DNA from 3 places in the Sulfitobacter sp. SK025 genome. Region 3 is predicted to be linked to each of the others. Evidence: riboswitches for the same ligand, from Rfam matches in the RefSeq annotation. Region 3 holds a riboswitch; each other region holds the start of a gene.
The links. A riboswitch is a leader RNA that binds a small molecule or an ion and turns the genes downstream of it on or off. The one in region 3 is predicted to bind cobalamin.
Positions count from the first base shown of each region.

Region 1: another riboswitch for cobalamin. It lies ahead of bluB (5,6-dimethylbenzimidazole synthase); the one in region 3 lies ahead of C1J04_RS14810 (energy-coupling factor ABC transporter permease).
Region 2: another riboswitch for cobalamin. It lies ahead of C1J04_RS07355 (ABC transporter substrate-binding protein); the one in region 3 lies ahead of C1J04_RS14810 (energy-coupling factor ABC transporter permease).

Region 1 is NZ_CP025808.1:1,020,154-1,023,424, forward strand. It holds gene C1J04_RS04895 (BCCT family transporter) at 1-200, opposite strand, end outside; gene C1J04_RS04900 (hypothetical protein) at 567-1,328, shown strand; cobalamin riboswitch at 1,365-1,542, shown strand; gene bluB (5,6-dimethylbenzimidazole synthase) at 1,593-2,273, shown strand; gene C1J04_RS04910 (hypothetical protein) at 2,511-3,271, shown strand, end outside.
Region 2 is NZ_CP025808.1:1,523,346-1,526,616, forward strand. It holds gene C1J04_RS07350 (FecCD family ABC transporter permease) at 1-538, opposite strand, end outside; gene C1J04_RS07355 (ABC transporter substrate-binding protein) at 535-1,551, opposite strand; cobalamin riboswitch at 1,696-1,894, opposite strand; tRNA gene C1J04_RS07360 (tRNA-Glu) at 2,017-2,091, opposite strand; gene C1J04_RS07365 (SDR family oxidoreductase) at 2,276-3,223, opposite strand.
Region 3 is NZ_CP025808.1:3,013,509-3,016,779, forward strand. It holds gene C1J04_RS14800 (cobyrinate a,c-diamide synthase) at 1-1,027, shown strand, start outside; gene cobA (uroporphyrinogen-III C-methyltransferase) at 1,024-1,740, shown strand; cobalamin riboswitch at 1,769-1,982, shown strand; gene C1J04_RS14810 (energy-coupling factor ABC transporter permease) at 2,055-2,738, shown strand; gene cobF (precorrin-6A synthase (deacetylating)) at 2,799-3,271, shown strand, end outside.

The DNA.
Region 1 (3,271 bases), 1.0 Mb from region 3:
GACTGTTCGGGCAGCGCGAGTGTATAGAATACAAAGGCAACAATACACACACCCGAGATCGCGAAGACCGGGTTGTGAATGTCGAAGCCGAAGGGCCCCACGCTGCCTTCTTTGTTGTCTTGGCCGATCTCGTAATCCGTGTCGATTACGGCAGCGGCCCCGTCGGGTGTCGGGATACCCGGCGACGTTTCATCTGTCATTAGATGCTCTCCATTTTATGTATTTGCGACTAATCATAGCGCAACTCCGACAAAACGACCACCGCTGCGCGGGAAATAAGTAAATGAATATCATGGCTTAGCCCCCGGATGCGGGCTTGACGCCCCGTTTGCGGGTCGCGGGCTATGCGTTTTTTCCGTGCTTTACCGCGAATCCCCTCTTTGGATTCGGGTGAAACACCGAGGCGGTTCCGCGTGCCGCACTGCCCACGCCCGTCTGAACGGAGGGGGCAACCGCACCGCGGGATAGCGCCCTATCCCAAAAGATATGCCGCCCTATCCGTCCATGGCCCCGACCCACCTGCTTGCGCAAATGAAAGCGCGGTCGTCTGCGGTCACCATGGTCCCATGACAAATTTTTTCATCATGGGGGATGATATGAAAGTTACTTGCACACTACCAATTATCGCAACCGCGGCACTTCTGGCCGCTACCACTGTCAGCGCCGAAGGGTTCAGCCTGTCCGGTGCGCGCTCTGCCATGCAAAGCGACATCTCGTTCAACGTCATGCAATCCGCAGGGCAGGGTCAGATCAAGCTGCGCCATAAGGTCCAGCCCAAAGCGCAGGTCCGGTCCAAAACCGTGAGCAGCCGCAGCCGGTCTTTCCAAGAGCTCAGCGGGGTCAGCACTGCCGCGGACCTCAAAAGCCTCATCGCTTGGGCCGAGGCGGGTCCAAAGGGCTATGACGCCGTGCAATACGGGGCCAAACGGCTGCCGCCACAGCGTCCGACGCAAATGACCATCGGCGAAATCTACCGCTGGATCGACCGCACGCCGGGCCAACCGCATGCCATCGGTCGATACCAATTCATTCCATCCACGCTGCGCAGTCTGGTGCGACAGGCGGGCCTGAGCAAGAATGACCGCTTTACCTCGGCGGTGCAGGACGGGCTGGCGGATATCCTTTTGGTCGATGCGGGGTTTAACGCGTTCAAGAAGGGCAAGATCAGCCGCCACCGCTTTATGGAAAACCTCGCACGTATCTGGGCCGGTTTCCCGACCTCTAACGGGCAGTCCTACTATCACGGCTATGCGGGCAACAAGGCCGTCATCTCGTGGAACGAGTTCGACGCCGTAATGAAGAAGATTTTCGCAACCAAACGCGGCTGATCCCCGCGTTAGGGCTTGTTCCGGGCGGACAGCCGTGGCCCAATGGCCGGGTCTGGTGTCCGCCTCGCGGAAGAATCGGGAAGCTGGTGAAACTCCGGCACGTGCCCAACGCTGTAATGGGGATGGTTTGCGCATAGGCCACTGGAATATTCCGGGAAGGCGCGCGGACCAGACGACCCTAAGTCAGAAGACCGGCCAGACAGTACAGCTTGCCCCGCATGGACAGCGGGATTGGCGCATAAACGTATTGTTGGGGACTGAACAATGCCGATACCCTCTGCGCTGGCACCCGCCGCGCCTTTTTCAGATGCTGAACGCGACGCCGTGTACAAGGCGATCTTTACCCGCCGCGATGTACGCGATCAGTTTTTACCCGATCCCGTGGCCGAGGATGTGTTGCACCGCATACTGACCGCCGCGCATCACGCACCGTCCGTCGGGTTGTCACAGCCGTGGAATTTCATCGTCATCCGGGATCAGGCCGCACGCGATCAGGTCTGGCAAGCCTTCAACCGCGCAAATGAAGAAGCCGCCCAGATGTTCGAGGGCGACCGCCAGACAACCTACAGGTCGCTGAAGCTCGAAGGCATCCGCAAAGCCCCGGTCAATATCTGCGTGACCTGTGACCGCAGCCGTGGCGGTAAGGTCGTGCTGGGGCGCACCCATAATCAAAGCATGGATCTTTATAGCACCGTCTGCGCGATCCAGAACCTCTGGCTTGCCGCCCGCGCCGAGGGCATCGGGATGGGCTGGGTCAGCGTGTTCCGCGATGCCGATCTGCGTGATCTGCTTAAGATCCCCGACCGGATAGAAATCGTCGGCTACCTCTGCCTGGGCCACGTGGACGAGCTTTACCAGACGCCCGAACTTGAGGTGAAAGGCTGGAGCAAACGGCTCCCCGTGGACGAGATGATCTTTGACGGCACGTGGCAGGGCGATCCTTAGGCGGTTCCTCGTCGTTCGCGACGTCACCTCTCGCGGTGCGGGTATTTTGTATCATCAGCGGAACCATGCCGGTTCCCTGACGTTGCCTTTGTGAAGCCGACGCATACCGCGTGCGGCACGCATAGAGGAGTTCTTCCAAATGGGCGGTATCATTTATCTCGTTGGTCTTGTGGTCGTGGTTATGGCGGTGCTGTCGCTGGTCGGCTTGGCGTAAACAAACGCCGGGGAGGCATTTACATGAACACGACACTCACTGAAAAAACTGCCGATGGATCCTATGTCGACTGGCCCGCAATTTTCGCGGGCACCGTTGTCGCTGTGGCGATCGGCCTTTTGCTGACCACCTTCGGCGCGGCACTTGGCCTGTCGTCGATCACGCTGGACGGAACCGACAATTCATCGACGCTTGAACTGGTGCTGACCGCGCTATGGATGGTGATCACGCTGGTCGCCTCCTATCTGGCCGGTGGTTATATCGCGGGCCGCATGCGCCGCCGCGTCGAAAGCGCTACGGATGACGAAGTGACCGCACGTGACGGGATCAACGGTCTGGTTGTTTGGGGCCTCGGGTCTGTGATCACCGCCGTGATGCTATCCAGCGCGCTGAGCTTTGCAGCCAATACTGCGGGCAATGTTGCTGCGGGTGCAGGCAAAGCGGCTGGTACGGTCGTCGAAGCTGCGGGCTCTGCCGTGGGAGGTGCTGCCTCCGGGCTGGCCGATGCGGCGGGTGCTGCAATCCCGGATGAGGCCAAGAATGATCCGACAGATTACCTGTCGAACCAGCTTTTGCGCCCCAATCAGGTCGACCCGTTGACGGCCGATCCCGAGCAACTGGCAGAGCAGACCGCCAGCATCGTCGCGAATATCTACCGCACGGGTGAGGTGAGCGAGGAAGACCGGACCTATCTTGCCGGCGCTGTTGCTGCACGCACCGACCTGACCCAGGCTCAGGCGAAAGAGCGTGTGGACCAGATTGTGACCCAAGCGCAGGAAGCACG
Region 2 (3,271 bases), 1.5 Mb from region 3:
TCAGGGCGTTGAACATCTGGCTGCCCGCAATACCGGCCAGCACGATCACGCCCGCGGCCCGCAGGCCCACACCGCCCCCCGCCGCCTGCGCCAGCAAGGCGACAAAGGCAAAGGCCACCAGCGCCCCGCTGAACGCACCGATAGACAGCGAAATGGCACCACCCCCCAGCCCGAGGATGGTTACCGCAACAGCGCCTGTGGACGCCCCCGCAGAGATGCCCAGCAGATAGGGATCCGCCAGCGCATTGCGCAGCAGTGCCTGCAACACGACGCCCGACAGCGCCAGACCGGCACCACAGCACATCGCCACCACGGCCCGCGCCATGCGGTAGTTCCACACGATGCCTTCGTCAATTTTGTCGACCGCATAGCCCGCGTTCAGCGCCTTGTTGGCCAGCACCTTCAGCACCACCAGCGGCGGGATAGAGACCTCGCCGATGGCCGCACCAAACAGCAGTGCGGCCAACAGCACGGGCGGGATAATCACCCACCAGTGCCACTGCGGCCTGCGCGTCACAGAGCGGTCGATTGCGGTCATTCGGCCAGATCGAAACCGGACAGCGCGTCAGCCATCGTTTCCAGCGCATAGATCGCACGCACGGTCGGGTCCATCGCATGGGCGTCCATCGTGATGATGCGGCCCTCTTTCACCGCGGTCATCTCGCGGGCGACGGGGTCGTTCATCAGGAAGGCGCGCTTTTTCTCGATGTCATCCGCGGGGAAGCGGCGGCGGTCCATTTTGGCAAGCACGATGAACGTCGGGTCGGACTTCGCCAGAGTCTCCCAGCCGACCAGCGGCCATTCCTCGGCCGAGGTCACGACGTTTTCGACGCCAAGCTTGTCCATCATATAGGCGGGCACACCCTGTTGACCTGCGACATAAGGGTCCGCCGCCATCTCGGACGACGAGAACCAGAACAGCGCCGAGGTGCCTTGGGGCAGGTTCAGCGATTTGGCTTTCTCGACCGCCTTTGCCTCGCGCGATTGCAGGTCTGCCAGCAGCGTGGCACCGGCGTCTTGCGCGTTGTAGATCAGGGCGAGCTCTTCGATGCTGGTATACAGCTGCTGGGTCGTGAACAGTTCGGATCGCGTGCCGTCCGCGCCGACAGAGTTATCCTTGGCCGCGCAATCGGTGGGCATCACATAGGTCGGCACGCCCACCTCGTGAAAGCTGTCGCGGGTGCCGACCATACCTTCGGGGCCGACGTGCCATTCATACATCACGGTGACCAGATCGGGGCGTTTGCCCAACACGCTTTCAAAGCTGGGGTCGTTGTCCGCCAGCCGTTCAATCGCATCGTTTGTCTCTTTGAACTCTGGCAAAACGGGGCTGAACCAGACAGAGGTTCCCGCGATCCGGTCCTGCTGGCCCAGCAGATACAGGATCTCTGTCGTGGATTGCCCGATGGTGACGGTGGTCTGGGGTGCCGCGTCAAAGCTGAGCGTATGGCCGCAGTTGTCGATGGTCAGCGGATAGTCTGTCTCTGCGCCAAGCGCGGTGCTGCCTGCAAGGCTCGCAATCAGGGTCAGGCTGGAAAAAAATGGTTTCATATCAAGGGCTCCGGTTGGTCCGATGCCGGGGTCTTTGAATAGAAAGAGAAGGGGCCAGCCAAACGGCGCGCGGGCGCATTTTGGTCTGCGCTTGTGGTAAGATCCGGTCCCATCATCATCCTCTCCCGAGCAACCCCGCCCGGTGTTTCAGGTTCAGTGTCGGCAGGTCTCCTGACTGACGGATCGCGGCTGTCCCCGCCTTCCCGGACCTTTAGGCCCAGTGGCATGATGGAGGTAGCTCACCGTCTACAGTTGCGGGGGCAGTTCCGGTTCATCCACAGCAAAGCGCGGATGGCGAATTCCCTATTATTTCCCGAAGGAAACCGACCCGGTTTCGATGACAGTTGTCCGCCCACCCGTCAAGTTGCGTTTTTGCGGTCGTCATCGCGTGACAAAGGCAAATAACGCAGGCCACGGTTCCGCAGAACGGGCGAGAGGCAAATAACAAACGGATGGAAAACCAAGTGGCAGCCCGTAGGGGAGTCGAACCCCTCTTTTCAGGTTGAAAACCTGACGTCCTAACCGATAGACGAACGGGCCACTTAACTTGTGAGCGCTTCTTTAGGCAAAGCCATCGGCGGGCGCAAGTGTAAGCCGCATGAGAAAGCGGGGAAATACGGCAAAAAAATCACAGATTTTAATGCCGTATTCCAAGGGGCGTATGGCGAGAGGGGATCGCCGTGTGAAACGCGCGCCGCGCTCGGGATGCGGGCGCGCGTTTCCCTTAGGTTTCCCAGTGAAAACCCGTCGCTTTTTCGGAGACGGTCCAGAGTTTCTCCATCACGGGTTTGTCGTAGGCATGGGGGTTCAGCGTGCCTTTGCCAACGGGCCCTCCGGTTTGCAGCCATCCGGTCGGGCCATAAAGCGCGCGCTGCGCCAACCCGTCTTCGGTCGCGCACATGACCTCGGGATACGCGCCTTTTTCGGCGGATTGCACCATTGGCGTCTTGCTCATCATCCACCAGGTGACCCGTGTGAAAAGCCCGCCGCTTGTGCTGATCAGCGAGGTCGCCGACGCGCCGGGGTGGCAGACGTATACCTCAACGCGACTGTCGGTCGCTTTCAGCCGGTCCTGAAGCTCATAGGCAAACATCATCTGCGCCAGCTTGCTTTGGCTGTAGACCGCGTTGGCGCTATAGTTCTTGTCCCAGTTCATGTCGTCGAACTGGATCGTCTTGATCCCCATGTTGTACCCGAGGCTGGACACCACGACGATCCGGCCCGCGCTTTCCTGAATGCGATCAAACAGCATCCCGCACAGCAGGAAGTGTCCGTAGTGGTTGGTGCCAAGCTGGCTTTCGAACCCGTCAACGGTCAGTTGCTGTGTTGGCACCTGCGCGATGGCAGCGTTGCAGATCAGCGCGTCAATCCGGGGAACGGTGCTTTGCACCTCTTCAGCCGCGGCGCGCACGCTGGCCAGATCAGACAGGTCCATTCGCACAAAGCTCACCTCGGCGTTGGGACCGAAGGCGTCCTTGAGCGTTTTGACCGCGGCGAGGGACTTGTCGGCGTTGCGGTTCAGCATGACGACTTTTGCCCCCTTGGACAGCAGGATGCGCGTGGCCTGAAAGCCCGCACCGGCCGTCGTGCCGGTGATGAGATATGTTTTCCCCTTGAGCGATCCAAGGCGATCAGGTGTCCAGCCTTTGGGTCCGAAAGTCGTGTCCTTCATCGTCATGTTCCTTTTCGATGTCAGCGCGGCAGCGATGCGCGCTGTGTT
Region 3 (3,271 bases):
TGTGGCGCAACCGGGGGAAACCTCGAACGGGGCGAGCGCGGATATCTCTGCCATGACGGGCTGGCCGGTGGTTTTGCTGCTGGATGTATCGGGTCAGGCGCAATCGGCTGCGGCCACCGCCCTTGGGTTCAAGACGATGCGCCCGGATGTGCATGTCGCGGGTGTGGTGCTGAACAAGGTCGCCAGCCCCCGTCACGAGGCGCTGCTGCGTCTCGGGATGGAGCAGGTCGGCATCCCCGTTCTGGGCGCACTGCCCCGTCAAGGGTCAGTCACGCTGCCGGAACGCCACTTGGGTCTGGTGCAGGCCGAGGAACAGCCCGAGCTGATGAAGCTGCTGGATGCGGCAGGTGATTTCATCGCGCAGCATATCGACCTTGATCTGATCGTCTCTGCCGCCCAAGGGCGCAGTATCCCCGACGGGCCAGATGTCTTGCCTCCGCCCCCCGGTCAACGGATCGCTTTGGCCAAGGATGCCGCGTTTTCGTTCATCTATCCGCATTTGCTGGACCACTGGATCGCCGCGGGTGCGCAGGTGTTGCCCTTCTCGCCGCTGGCGGATGAGGCACCGGACGACAGCGCCGACATCTGCTGGCTGCCCGGTGGCTATCCCGAACTGCATGCCGGACGCCTTGCCGCTGCCGCGCAGTTCCGCGACAGCCTGCAACAATTCGCCACGACGCGCCCGGTGCATGGGGAATGCGGGGGCTATATGGCGATGGGGGCCGGATTGGTCGACAAGGAAGGCGTGCGGCATCAGATGGCGGGGCTGCTGGGGCTGGAAACCAGCTATGAGAAGCGCAAGATGCATCTGGGCTACCGGCTTGCCACGCTGAACGAACCCGGCCCCGGCTATGACGCGGGCGCGCGGTTGCGGGGACATGAATTCCACTATTCTACCATCCTGTCGCAACCAGACACGCCGCTGGCGCGGGTGGTCGATGCCAATGGGGCCGAAGTGCCCGAGACAGGCTCGCGCCGGGGCCATGCAACGGGCACGTTCTTTCACCTGATTGCGGGGGCGTCATGAGCGGTTTTGTCTCTTTCGTCTCCTCCGGACCGGGTGATCCCGAACTGCTGACCGTGAAAGCGGTAAAGCGGTTGCAAGAGGCCGAAGTCGTTCTGTTCGACGATCTGTCGGCGGGTCCGATCCTTGAGCATGTCTCGCCCGAGGCGGATCTGATCGGGGTGGGCAAACGCGCCGGACGGCTGTCTCCGAAGCAGGATCACGTGAGCCGTTTGCTGGTCGAACACGCATTGACCGGCGCGCGGGTGGTGCGGCTGAAAAGCGGGGACGCGGGCGTGTTTGGCCGGCTTGAAGAAGAGCTGACCGCGCTGAAAGCGGCAGGCGTCGCCTTCGAGATCATCCCCGGTGTGACGGCAGCGTCTTCGGCGGCGGCGGCAGCGATGATCCCACTGACCCGGCGGCTGACCGCGCGGCGGGTGCAATTCATCACCGGCCACGGCGAATCGGGTGCCTTGCCCGAAGATCTGAACATGGCGGCGCTGGCCGACCCTACGGCGACCACGGTCGTCTACATGGGCCGCCGCACCTTTGCGGGATTCGCCGCGCGGCTGATCGAGGCGGGCTTGCCCCCCTCGACCCCAGCCCTGCTGGCAGAGGCGGTATCGACCCCCGATCAAAAGCTGAGCCGCCACACCGTGGAAAGCCTTGCCCATCTGCCGCTGGATCCCGCAACGTCAGCGCCTGCGCTGATCCTTTACGGGCCGTTGACCGAATAGATGACTTGACAAAACCAGCCCGAAAATGACCACCTATTCCGGACGGTTCCCCGTGCGCCTTCGGGCAATCGGGGTGAAAAGGGAATACGGTGCGGTGCCAAAGCAAAGGTGCCAAATCCGGAACTGCCCCCGCACCTGTAAGTGAAGAGCAACCCGCATTGCCACTGGGCCACACCGCCTGGGAAGGCGCGGCACGCATGGACGCACAAAGTCAGGAGACCTGCCGTCATGGGGGTGATCCCCGATCCAACTGGCTGCCCCCCGGGGCGGCTTTCACATTATGCCGTCGGGGAAGACGGTAAGGAGACCTGAATATGCATATCGAACCCGAAGTCGTGACCGGCGCCAAGCTGGTCCTGTCCTATGGCACCGCCGCCGGTGCTGCGGCCTATACCGCGAAAACCGCAATGGACTCTGTCCGTGAAAAAGGCGTCGTGCCTTTTGCGGGCGGGGCCATGGTGGCCACCGCGCTGACCTTTGTCTTTTTTCAGGTCTTCCCGCATTTCCCCGTGGGCGTGAGCGAAGTGCACCTGATCCTCGGGTCGACCCTGTTCCTGCTGTTCGGCGTGGCCCCTGCGGCTGCCGGTCTGGCGCTTGGTCTGCTGGCGCAGGGCGTGTTCTTTGCCCCCATCGACCTGCCGCAATACACGATGAACGTCACCACGCTGCTGGTGCCCTTGTTCATGGTCTCGGCGCTGGCCAAACGCATCATCGCGCCCAACACCGCCTATGTTGATCTGACCTATGTTCAAGCGCTCAAGCTGTCGACCGCGTTTCAGGCGGGCGTTGTAGGCTGGGTGGCGTTCTGGGCCATCTACGGTCAGGGCTTTGCCGCCAGCAACATCGCCGCTGTGGCGAGCTTTGGCGGGGCCTATATGATGGTCATCCTGATCGAGCCGCTGGTGGATCTGGCCGTGCTCGCCGCCGCGAAAACCCTGCGCGATTTCGCGGGCAGCGCGCTGTTCACCAAGCGTCTGACACAGACTGCCGCTGAATAATCCAAGACCCGACGCGGCCCCTACTCTGCGGGCCGCGTCACCCCCTGCCGGAGCCTCAAGATGTTTACGCTTTCACTGATCGGCATCGGGTCCGGCAATCCCAAACACCTGACATTACAAGCCATCGACGCGCTGAATGCCTGCGATGTGATCCTGATCCCGTCCAAGGGCGCGGGCAAGGATGATCTGGCTGGCCTGCGGCACGAGATCTGCGCCCAGGTGCTGCGGTCGGACGGGCCTGATATTCACGAATTCACCCTGCCCAAACGCGACGCCGCCAACCCTGATTATCACGCGGGCGTCCACGATTGGCACGACGCCATTGCACAGGTCTGGCTGGCCGAGATGCAGCGCACCCTGCCCCAAGGCGGCCGTGTCGGTTTCCTCGTCTGGGGGGATCCGTCGCTGTATGACAGCACCCTGCGCATTGCGGAGCGGTTGCAAAAGGCCGTCACACTCACCGTCGATGTCGTGCCGGGGATCACCTCTCTTCAGGTACTGACGGCGGGCCATGCGATCCCGCTGAACACCAT